2 regions of the Streptomyces sp. NPDC060049 genome follow, and region 1 is predicted to be linked to the other one. Evidence: riboswitches for the same ligand, from Rfam matches in the RefSeq annotation. Region 1 holds a riboswitch; the other holds the start of a gene.

Region 1 (5,200 bases):
CTCTCCCACAGCCCGCACCTGGACCGGGTCTTCTTCGGCAACAGCGGCACCGAGGCGGTGGAGACCGCCCTGAAGTTCGCCCGGTACGCCACCGGGCGCCCCAGGGTCCTCTACTGCGACCACGCCTTCCACGGGCTCACGGCGGGGTCGCTGTCGGTCAACGGCGAGGGCGGCTTCAGGGAGGGCTTCGCACCCCTGCTGCCCGACACCAAGATCGCGCTCGGTGATCTGGCAGCCCTAGAGCGGGAGCTGTCGAAGGGCGACGTGGCGGCCTTCGTCGTCGAGCCGGTCCAGGGCAAGGGGGTGATCGCCGCCCCGCCCGGCTTCCTCGCCGCCGCGCAGGAGCTGCTGCGCCGGCACAAGGCGCTGCTGATCGCGGACGAGGTGCAGACCGGCCTCGGGCGGACCGGCGACTTCTACGCGTACCAGCACGAGGCCGGGGTGGAACCGGACCTGGTGTGCGTGGCCAAGGCCCTCTCGGGCGGGTACGTTCCGGTCGGCGCGACCCTGGGCAAGGACTGGATCTTCAAGAAGGTCTACTCGTCCATGGACCGCGTGCTCGTCCACTCGGCGAGCTTCGGCTCGAACGCCCAGGCGATGGCGGCCGGCCTCGCGGTGCTCGGCGTCATGGAGGACGAGCAGGTGGTGGCCAACGCCCGCTCGATGGGCGATCTGCTGCGCGGCCGGCTCGCGGGGCTCGTGGACGAGTACGAGCTGCTGCACGAGGTACGGGGACGCGGGCTGATGATCGGCATCGAGTTCGGCCGGCCCTCCTCGCTGGGGCTGCGGAGCCGGTGGACCATGCTGCAGGCCGCACGCAAGGGGTTGTTCGCGCAGATGGTCGTGGTGCCGCTGCTGCAGAAGCACCGGATCCTCACACAGGTCTCCGGCGACCACCTCGAAGTCATCAAGCTGATCCCCCCGCTGATCGTGGACGAGGCGGACGTCGACCGGTTCGTGGGAGCCTTCCGCGAGGTCATGGACGAGGCGCACGGCGGCGGCGCGCTGATGTGGGACTTCGGCAGGACGCTGGTGAAGCAGGCCGTCGCCAACCGCTGAGCCGTGCGGCGGGCCGTTGGTGGAGCGGGCCGGCGGGTTCGCGGGCGGGCCGCCGGGTCGGTGATCCGGCGGCCCGCCCGCCCCCGGGATGTCAGTCCAGGAGCCGGTCGCGGAGCCGCTCCAGGGTCTGGGGCGCGAGTCCGAGGCCCTCGGCGAGGTAGCGCTCCACCCCGCCCCACTCCTCGTCGATGGTTTCGAAGGCCGCGCTCAGATACGGGGCGCGGGCGTCGAAGAGCGGGGCCAGCAGCTCGGTCACCTCGGCGGTGCGGGGCCGCGCCGCTTCGCTGCCCCGGCGGACCCGGTAGCGGTTGTGGGGGGCGTTCGACTCCAGGTAGTCGGCGACGATGGCCTCGCGCTCGACGCCCAGCGCGAGCAGGGTGACGGCGATCGACAGGCCGGCCCGGTCCTTCCCGGCCGCGCAGTGCATCAGGGCGGGAACGCTGTCGTCGGCGAGGGCGTGCACCACCCGGCTGTGTTCGGCGGTGCGGGTCTTGATGATCGTGCGGTACGAACGCGACATCCGCGCGATCCCCTTGCCGTCCCCCAGGACCTCGCGGAGCTGGGCGAGGTCCCCGTCGCGGACCATCTTCCAGAACTCCCGGCCGTCGGCCGGGTCCGACAGCGGGATGTTGACGTTCCGCACGCCGGCGAGCTCCACGTCCGGTCCCTCCAGCGCCTGGTCGGCGCCGTTGCGGAAGTCGAAGACGGTGTGCAGCCCGAGCGATTCGAGGAATGCCGCGTCGGTATCGGTGGCATGCGCGAGATGTCCGCTTCGGAACAGTCGTCCCGTCTTGACCTGCCGGCCGTCCGTGGTCGGCAATCCGCCCACGTCACGGAAGTTGCGCACGCCGGCCAGAGTCGGCTCCGCGTGGGGGGTTCCGGGTATCAGCTGGGTCACAGGGGCTCCTCCGTGTCTTCGTCGTGAGTGTCCGAATTACGCTACTTCCGGCCAACTTGCCATAGCGAGGGGCGAGATCGGACACGTCCCCGTGAGCCAGATCATACGGTGACCGTGAGTGCCTGATCACGAATGGCGAATTGCCTTGCCGGGGCGGTTGTTGCAGGTGGGGAATGGACGGAGGGTGACCGGAATTCCGGCGGCCCGTCATCTTCAAGATTCTGTTGGGGAATTCATGACTTGTTCCCTGCGCCCGGCCTCGATTACGTTCGCGATCGATCCGGACGGACCGCCTAATCCTGCCGCCGACCGGAAACCGCACTCGACTATTCACGCGCGTGGCAGGAGCGGGGGAACCAGGTAAGCCGCTGTCCCGGATCTCCGCCGAGATCTTTACAACGGGACAGCTCGGGGTGAAGCCGTCCATGTGCAGTCCGCCGGCACATGGGAGGCCGGACATCTCCAGTCCGAACCCGACAGCTCACCTCGCAGGCGCCGGAGAGGAATTCGACATGCCTGCAACGGGTAAGCACCGCCGTCCGAAGTCCCGCTCGATATCCCGCGGTTTCGCGGCCGCCGGCACCGGTGGCGCGGCCCTTGCGCTCCCGCTGCTCGGGGCCGCCGGAGCCCACGCGGCCGGCGCCCCGGCCACCGCGCCCGCCGCCGTCCCGGTCCAGGCTCCGCAGGTTCCGGCCTCGCTCCGGGCCGCGCCCGCCGCCCCGCGGGTCACCCTTACGGTCTACACGGTGGTGCCCGGGGACTACCTCTCCAAGATCGCCGAGCGCCAGCACCTCAGCGGTGGCTGGCAGCGGCTCTACGCGGACAACCGCGAGGCAGTCGGCTCCGACCCGTCGCTGATCCACCCGGGCCTCAGGCTGACGCTCGGCGCGAAGGGCGCCGGCGAGAGCGCTCCGAGCCGCGCGAAGGCTCCGGTCGAGCAGTCCTCCGCCCCCGCCGGCTCCCCGGACTCCGCCGCCGACTCCTCCGCCGATTCCGCCTCCTACTCCTCCGGGGGCGAGGCCGGCATCGAGTCCGAGGGCGACGAGGCCTCCTCCGGCGACAACGGCTCGGGCCGGGGTGTGTCCGACGAGGCCGGGGCCCCGGCGGCGCCCGCTCCCGAGGCCCCCGCCGAGCAGGAGCAGGCCGCCGCGCCCGCTCCCGAGGCCCCCGCCGAGCAGGAGCAGGCCGCCGCGCCCGCTTCCGCCGGATTCGTCGCCCCGGTCAGCGGTGGCGCCTCCACCGCGTACAAGACGGCCGGCTCCATGTGGTCCAGCGGCTACCACACCGGCGTCGACTTCTCCGCGAGCACCGGCACCACCGTCAAGGCGGTCGGGGCGGGCACCGTCGTGTCCGCCGGCTGGGGCGGCGCGTACGGCAACGAGGTCGTCATCCGGCACGCCGACGGCAAGTACAGCCAGTACGCGCACCTCTCCCAGCTCTCCGTCTCGACCGGCCAGAGCGTCACCGCCGGGCAGCGCGTCGGCCTCTCCGGTGCCACCGGCAACGTGACCGGCCCGCACCTGCACTTCGAGATCCGCACGGGGCCGTCGTACGGCTCGGACATCGATCCGCTGGCCTACCTGCGGTCGAAGGGCGTCAGCATCTGAGCCGAGCCGGCCCGCCGCCAGGCCGTCCCTTCGGATCTTGCCGAGCCGGCAAGATCCGCAAGGGACGGCCTGGTGCTGTGTCCGGGAAGGTCCACCTGCCGCGGCACGAAGCCGTCTCCTTCGGATCTTGCCGGGCCCGCGACGCCTGGCACCGCACCTGGCCGCGTTGTCGGGGCGCCCCAGTACGTACCAGTACGCGGCACGGCGCCTCCGCCTTGCCATGCACGGCACCAGACGCCGCGGGCTCGGCCGCCACGATCCGAAAGAGACGACCTAAGCTGCTCGTCCGGCCTTCGTGGACGTCGCCGTCACCGGTCCACGAGACGGGGGACGAGGCGGCCACGGAACGGGGTTCACGGCATGAGGGTCACGGCAAGGGAGCTCAACCGCTCCACGCTCGCACGGCAGTTGCTGCTCGGGCGGGAGGCGCTCGGCGTCGGCGACGGGATCCGGCGGGTGGTCGCGCTGCAGGCGCAGCAGGCCGCCTCGCCGTACCTCGCCCTGTGGAACCGGCTCGCGGACTTCGACCCGGCCGAACTCGACGCGGCTTTCAGCGGCCACGAAGTCGTCAAGTCGACTTTGATGCGGATCACCCTGCACGCCGTGCACGCCGATGACTTCCCGGCGTTCCGGGAGGCGGTGCAGCCGGGCGTGCGGGCTGCCCGGCTGGGCGGGCGGTTCACGGCGTCGGGGCTGACCGCCGAGGACGCCGACGCGCTGGTGCCGCAACTGCTGGCCTTCGCCGACCGGCCCCGTACGGCCGCGGAGTGCCAGGAGTGGCTCGGACGGCGGCTGGGCGCGCCGCCGGAGCCCGGAGCGTGGTGGGGGCTGCGGCAGTACGCGCCGCTGCTGCACGCGCCCACCGCGCCGCCGTGGTCCTTCGGCGAGCGTCCCTCCTACATCGCCTTCCCGCACGGGACGACGCGGGCGGTGCCCGCGGACCCGGAGGCCTCCGAGGAGTCCCTGCGGACACTCGTCGTGCGCTACCTGGAGGGTTTCGGTCCGGCGTCGGTGGCGGACGTGGCGCAGTTCTCGATGGTCCAGCGGGCCAGGGTGAGGAAGGCGCTCCGGGAGGCCGGGCTCCGCGGCGCCGTCCAGCGGCTGGAAGGCCCGGACGGCCAGGAGCTGTTCGACGTTCCCGGCGCGCCCCTGCCGGACGGCGACACGCCGGCGCCGCCCCGGCTGATGGCCATGTGGGACAGCGTCCTGCTCGCCTACTCCGACCGCGCCCGGATCGTCCCGCCGCAGTACCGCAGGCTCGTCACCCGGGTGAACGGCGACACGCTGGCGGCCCTGCTGGTCGACGGGTACGTGGCCGGAGTGTGGCGCCCGGCGCGCGGGGGTGTGGAGGCGACGGCCTTCCACCCGCTGCCCGAGCCGGTCTGGGAGGCGCTCGCCGCCGAGGCCCGGTCGCTGACGGCCTTCCTCGCCGGTCGCGACCCGGAGGTCTACCGCCGGTACGGCCACTGGTGGGGCAAGCTGCCGAGCGCCGAGACCCGGCTACTCGTATGACCCCGGCGGGGCGGCGACCGGAGGGGGGTCGCCGCCCCTTCCGGCGCCGGTCCTTTATTCCTCGTCTGACGGGTGGTGAAGATCACGGTACGTAAGTCCGTGGCTACGGTCGCGTAGGTGGTCG
Region 2 (5,200 bases), on a different contig from region 1:
CGGTCGGTTTGGGGCGGGGGCGTCTGCATGCCTGGAGGAAGTCTCTTCGTTCTCGTGGATGGGCTCGTGCGTGGGTCGGTACTCAGTCGCCCGGGCGGTCGGCCTTGTCGACGCCGTCCCAGACGTTGGAGTACCAGGGCCGGTCGGTGGCGGCCTGTCCGCTGCGGCGGTGCTCGGCGGCCTCGGCCCCCGGGTCGTTCATGATGTAGCTGATCTCCCCCGGCCGGACGAAGTGCAGGTGCTTGCGCGCCTGCTGCTCCGCGTACGCGTTGTCCTGCCAGCGGGCCTTCTCGTCGCGCAGGCGTTCCAGCCGCTCCCGCGCGGCGGCGGCGGCCTTCTGCTGCTGTGCGATCTCCGAGCGCTGGGAGACATACTGGCGCATCGGATAGGCGAGGGCGACGACCAGGGTACAGAGGACGAGGACGAGCAGGGCGGCCCGGCCGGTGAGCCGGCTGCGGCGGACCTGGCGGCGGGACTGGGAGCGGTAGACGTGCGCCGCGGTCCGCTCGCCCAGCTGCTTGAGCCTGGTCGCGGTGGAGAACGTGGCGAACCGGTCCCGGTTCCCGGCCATTGATCCGCCTCCCCTGTACACGCGCTACGCAATACGTCCCCGCACACGGTACGGGACCGAGTGCGGGGACGTAGGGAGGCTTGCGCCCCGAAGGCCGTTCAGCCGGTGATCGGCCGGAGATCAGCCCTTGCCGTGCCTACTGGCCCGCGGGGCGGAACCGCGGGAAGGCGGAGCGGCCGGCGTACACCGCGGCGTCGTCGAGGATCTCCTCGATGCGCAGCAGCTGGTTGTACTTGGCGACGCGGTCCGAGCGGGCCGGGGCGCCGGTCTTGATCTGGCCGCAGTTCACGGCGACCGCGAGGTCGGCGATGGTGACGTCCTCGGTCTCGCCGGAGCGGTGCGACATCATGCACTTGAAGCCGTTGCGCTGGGCCATCTCGACGGCGTCGAGGGTCTCGGTCAGCGAACCGATCTGGTTCACCTTGACGAGCAGGGCGTTGGCGGAGCCCTCCTCGATGCCGCGGGCCAGACGCTCCGGGTTGGTGACGAAGAGGTCGTCGCCGACGATCTGGACCCTGGAGCCCAGCTTGTCGGTGAGGGTCTTCCAGCCGGCCCAGTCGTCTTCGTACAGCGGGTCCTCGATGGACACGAGCGGGTACGCGGAGACGAGCTCCTCGTAGTACTCGGTCATCTCGGCGGCCGAGCGGGACTGGCCCTCGAACTCGTACTTGCCGTCCTTGTAGAACTCGGACGCGGCGACGTCGAGCGCGAGCGCGATGTCTCGGCCCGGGACGTAGCCGGCCTGCTTGATGGCCTCGACGATGAGGTCGAGCGCGGCGCGGTTCGACTCCAGGTTCGGCGCGAAGCCGCCCTCGTCGCCCAGGCCCGTGGAGAGGCCCTTGTTGTGCAGGACCTTCTTGAGGGTGTGGTAGACCTCGGCACCCCAGCGAAGGGCCTCGGAGAAGGACTCCGCGCCGATCGGGGCGATCATGAATTCCTGGATGTCGACGTTGGAGTCGGCGTGCGACCCACCGTTGAGGATGTTCATCATCGGAACGGGCAGCAGGTGCGCGTTCGGACCGCCGAGGTAGCGGAAGAGCGGGAGGTCCGAGGCCTCGGACGCGGCGTGCGCGACGGCGAGGGAGACACCCAGGATGGCGTTGGCGCCGAGGGAGGCCTTGTTCTCGGTGGCGTCCAGGTCGATCATGGCCTGGTCGATCAGGCGCTGCTCGGTGGCGTCGTAGCCGACGAGCTCCGGGCCGAGCTGCTCGATGACGGCGAGGACGGCCTTCTCGACGCCCTTGCCCATGTAACGGTCGGGGTCACCGTCACGGAGCTCTACTGCTTCGAATGCACCGGTGGAGGCGCCGGACGGGACTGCAGCACGGCCGGTGCTGCCATCGTCGAGGCCCACCTCGACCTCGACCGTGGGGTTGCCTCGGGAGTCCAGGATTTCCCGGGCTACGACGACGTCGATGGACGGCACGAGCATCTCCTTCTGGGATGTGACGCTGAGTGTGCGGTGGCGTGTCAGGCCGTGGGATGGCCTTGCCGCTTAGAGCCTAACCGGATCCGGGCACTCGGCCGTCCGACCGCCCGGGTCCTGGGACGAAAAAGGGCCTGAATGCCCCTCTTACGGGACATAGGGCCCTTGATCATCAGGGTTTCCCGGCCTGTCTTCGGCCCGGACCCGGCACACAGCACCGCCCGGCGCGAAGGGGGTTGCGCGCCGGGCGGTGGGAGTTCTGCGTGGTGCGGACGGCGGCCTCGCCGCCGTTACCGCGGGATTCAGCTGAGCTTCAGCTTCTGGCCCGGGAAGATCAGGTCGGCGTCCGAGACGATGTCCTTGTTGAGCTCGAAGAGCTTCTCCCAGCCGCCGGAGACGTTGTTCGCCGCGGCGATGTTGCCCAGCGTGTCGCCGGACTTGACCTCGTAGGAGCCGTTGCCCGTCTTGGGGGCCTCGGTCTTCGGCGCGGCGGCCGGGCGCTCGGAGCGGGTGGTCGGGGCCTCGGAGCGCTTGGTCTCCTTCTTCGGCTCGGCCTTCTTCTCCTGCTTCTTCGGCTCGGCCTTCGGCTTGGGGGTGTCGGTGGCCCCGCCCGTGTAGGACGAGTTCGACAGGCCCACGCCACAGGACGGCCAGGCGCCCTTGCCCTGGCCCTTGAGGACCTTCTCGGCGATGGCTATCTGCTGCGACTTGGAGGCCTGGTTGGCCTGCGCGGCGTACGTCTTGCCGCCGTAAGCGGCCCACGTGGAGGACGAGAACTGCAGGCCGCCGTAGTAGCCGTTGCCCGTGTTGATGGACCAGTTGCCACCGGACTCGCACGAGGCGACGCGGTCCCACTCGGAAGCGGTCGCGGCGGAAGCGGTGCCCGCGGCCATCAGCGGCGCCGCGACGGCGACACCCGCGACACCCGCGAGCGTCACGATGCGGACGGCCTTGGAACCGCGACGGTGCTTGCCCTTGCCGGAAATCAGCATGGAGTTCTCCTCACCGACGCCTACGAGGTGAGCTGTCGGGTTCGGGCGAGTGAGTGCCCGGCCGAGCGACCTAGCGCTCGACTTAACCCCTAGCCGGTTCCTTGACCGTCTCTCAACGGCCGGTTCCGGCGCCTACCTTGGTTCCCCCGCTCCTGCCTTCGGCGCTTTACGCGACGAGTGTTCCCTCCGTCCGCCGGCAGGATTCGGCGATGCGGTCGAAGGAGCCCGCGGTGGCGGGCGACTCAGAAGGTAGACAGGTCTCTCCCCGATGTTCAACGAGGGACATCGGGGAGAAACGGGTCTACTTGCACTCTTACCGCCGACGTTTGCGCAGGTCGGAGCGGGGTTTGCGGAACCCTTCGGACCGGACACGCCAGTTGACCGGAAGAGACACATGTCTCACTTACAGAAAACGGACAATCAACTGTTTCCGGGCGCTCTAACTGCCCTTATTAGTCGGTTAGATCCAGATTCTGACCGGGCTTGATGAAATCGGCGTTCTCTCCGATGACCTGCTCGTTGGCCTCGTAGAGGGCGTTCCAGCCGCCCTTCACACCCTTGGCGTCCGCGATCGCGGCCAGGCTGTCGCCCGCCTGCACCGTGTACGTCGGGTCCGACGCGGCATCAGGTGCGAGGAGCGTCTCGACGGCGGCCGGGCCGCGGTGCTTCCCGCCCCCCTCGGCCGCGCCGGCCGCCGGGGCGGCCGGGTCGGCGGGAGCTCCGGGAACCGCGGGGGCCGACGGATCCACCGGCGCGACGGGTGCGAGGGGAGCCGTCGGGTCCGCCGGGTTCGCCGGCGCCGTCGGGTCCGCTGGCACCGTGGGCGCGGTGGGATCCACGGGCACCGTCGGGTCCGTGAGCGGGGGCGTGGGGACCGTGGGGCTCGTCGGAGCCGTCGGGTCGCCCGGGAGCCCGGGGGGCGCCGTCGGAAGGTCCGGGTCGGGCATGACGGGCAGTCCGCTGGGCGCCCCGAGCGGGTAGTCCGGCAGCAGGAAGGACGGCGAGGCGGCCGGAGCCGGGACGACGGGCGTCGGCGCCCCGAAGTCCGTGGACGGCGTATCCGTCCCGAGGTAGGGCACGGAGTCGTCCGGGCGGGACGGGGCGGGCGCGGGGGACGCGGCGCCCTTGGGCAGGCCCGGATCCACCTCGGCGGCGGGCGCCTGCTGCGTCAGTCCGGCCGGCACCCCGCACAGCGGCCACGCCTGGGGGCCCTGGGAGGCGAGCACCCGCTCGGCCACCGCTATCTGCTGGGAACGGCTGGCGAGGTCGGCGCGCACGGCGAAGTCGTGCCCGCCGGCGTTCTGCCACTGCTCCTGGGTGAACTGCAGCCCGCCGTAGGACCCGCTGCCGAAGTTCGCGCTCCATGTGCCGCCGCTCTCGCATTCGGCGACTTTGTCCCATGTGGAGGTCTCGGCCGCGCTCGCGCCGGTGGCGGCGAGCAGCGGCAGGGCCAGCGCGGAGCCGGCGACTCCGGCGGTGACGACAAGTGCGGGCACTTGTCGGGGACGTCTGTGGCGGCCGTTCCCGGAACGCATGAGGCTGCACCTTTCGCATAACGGCGGGGTAACGGCAGAACCTAGCGGCCTTCGAACGCCTGTCACAAGTTCGGCCGTGAACTGACTTCCGGTCAGCCTGGTTTGGGATGCTTTGGTGGGTGAAGCGCCGGGTCGCAGGTCTCGGAGCGGTGCGGCCCGAGATCGGCCGGTCCGGCAGGCCGGGGCAACACGGCTACGGTCGGAACGTGCACGAAGACGCCTCCACCGCCCCGCCGCCCCCTCTCTTCGACTGGGAGTTCGCGACCGACCCGTACCCGGCCTACGCCTGGCTGCGCGAGCACGCGCCCGTGCACCGCACCAAGCTCCCCAGCGGGGTCGACGCGTGGCTGGTCACCCGCTACGCGGACGCCCGCCAGGCCCTCGCGGACCAGCGGCTCAGCAAGAACCCGGTCCACCACGCGGGATCGGCGCACGCCAAGGGCAAGACCGGGATCCCCGGGGAGCGCAAGGCGGAGCTGATGACGCACCTGCTCAACATCGACCCGCCGGACCACACCCGGCTCCGGCGGCTGGTGTCGAAGGCGTTCACCCCGCGCCGGGTCGCCGAGTTCACCGGGCGCGTCCAGGAGCTGACGGATCAGCTCATCGACGGCTTCGCGGAGAAGGGGGAGGCGGACCTCATCCACGAGTTCGCCTTCCCGCTCCCCATCTACGC

Evidence for each region. Region 1 has a riboswitch for cyclic di-AMP ahead of ACFWBY_RS22195 (peptidoglycan DD-metalloendopeptidase family protein). Riboswitches for the same ligand answer to the same signal wherever they lie in the genome.
Region 2: another riboswitch for cyclic di-AMP. It lies ahead of ACFWBY_RS00350 (transglycosylase family protein); the one in region 1 lies ahead of ACFWBY_RS22195 (peptidoglycan DD-metalloendopeptidase family protein).

What each region holds. Positions count from the first base shown of each region.
Region 1 covers NZ_JBHWVV010000011.1:190,920-196,119, reverse strand. The annotation lists gene ACFWBY_RS22205 (aspartate aminotransferase family protein) at 1-1,059, shown strand, start outside; gene ACFWBY_RS22200 (tyrosine-protein phosphatase) at 1,151-1,957, opposite strand; cyclic di-AMP (ydaO/yuaA leader) riboswitch at 2,271-2,465, shown strand; gene ACFWBY_RS22195 (peptidoglycan DD-metalloendopeptidase family protein) at 2,470-3,564, shown strand; gene ACFWBY_RS22190 (winged helix DNA-binding domain-containing protein) at 3,925-5,076, shown strand.
Region 2 covers NZ_JBHWVV010000001.1:79,629-84,828, forward strand. The annotation lists gene ACFWBY_RS00335 (DUF501 domain-containing protein) at 1-29, opposite strand, end outside; gene ACFWBY_RS00340 (septum formation initiator family protein) at 83-571, opposite strand; gene eno (phosphopyruvate hydratase) at 708-2,003, opposite strand; gene ACFWBY_RS00350 (transglycosylase family protein) at 2,300-2,989, opposite strand; cyclic di-AMP (ydaO/yuaA leader) riboswitch at 2,992-3,163, opposite strand; gene ACFWBY_RS00355 (transglycosylase family protein) at 3,442-4,485, opposite strand; gene ACFWBY_RS00360 (cytochrome P450) at 4,731-5,200, shown strand, end outside.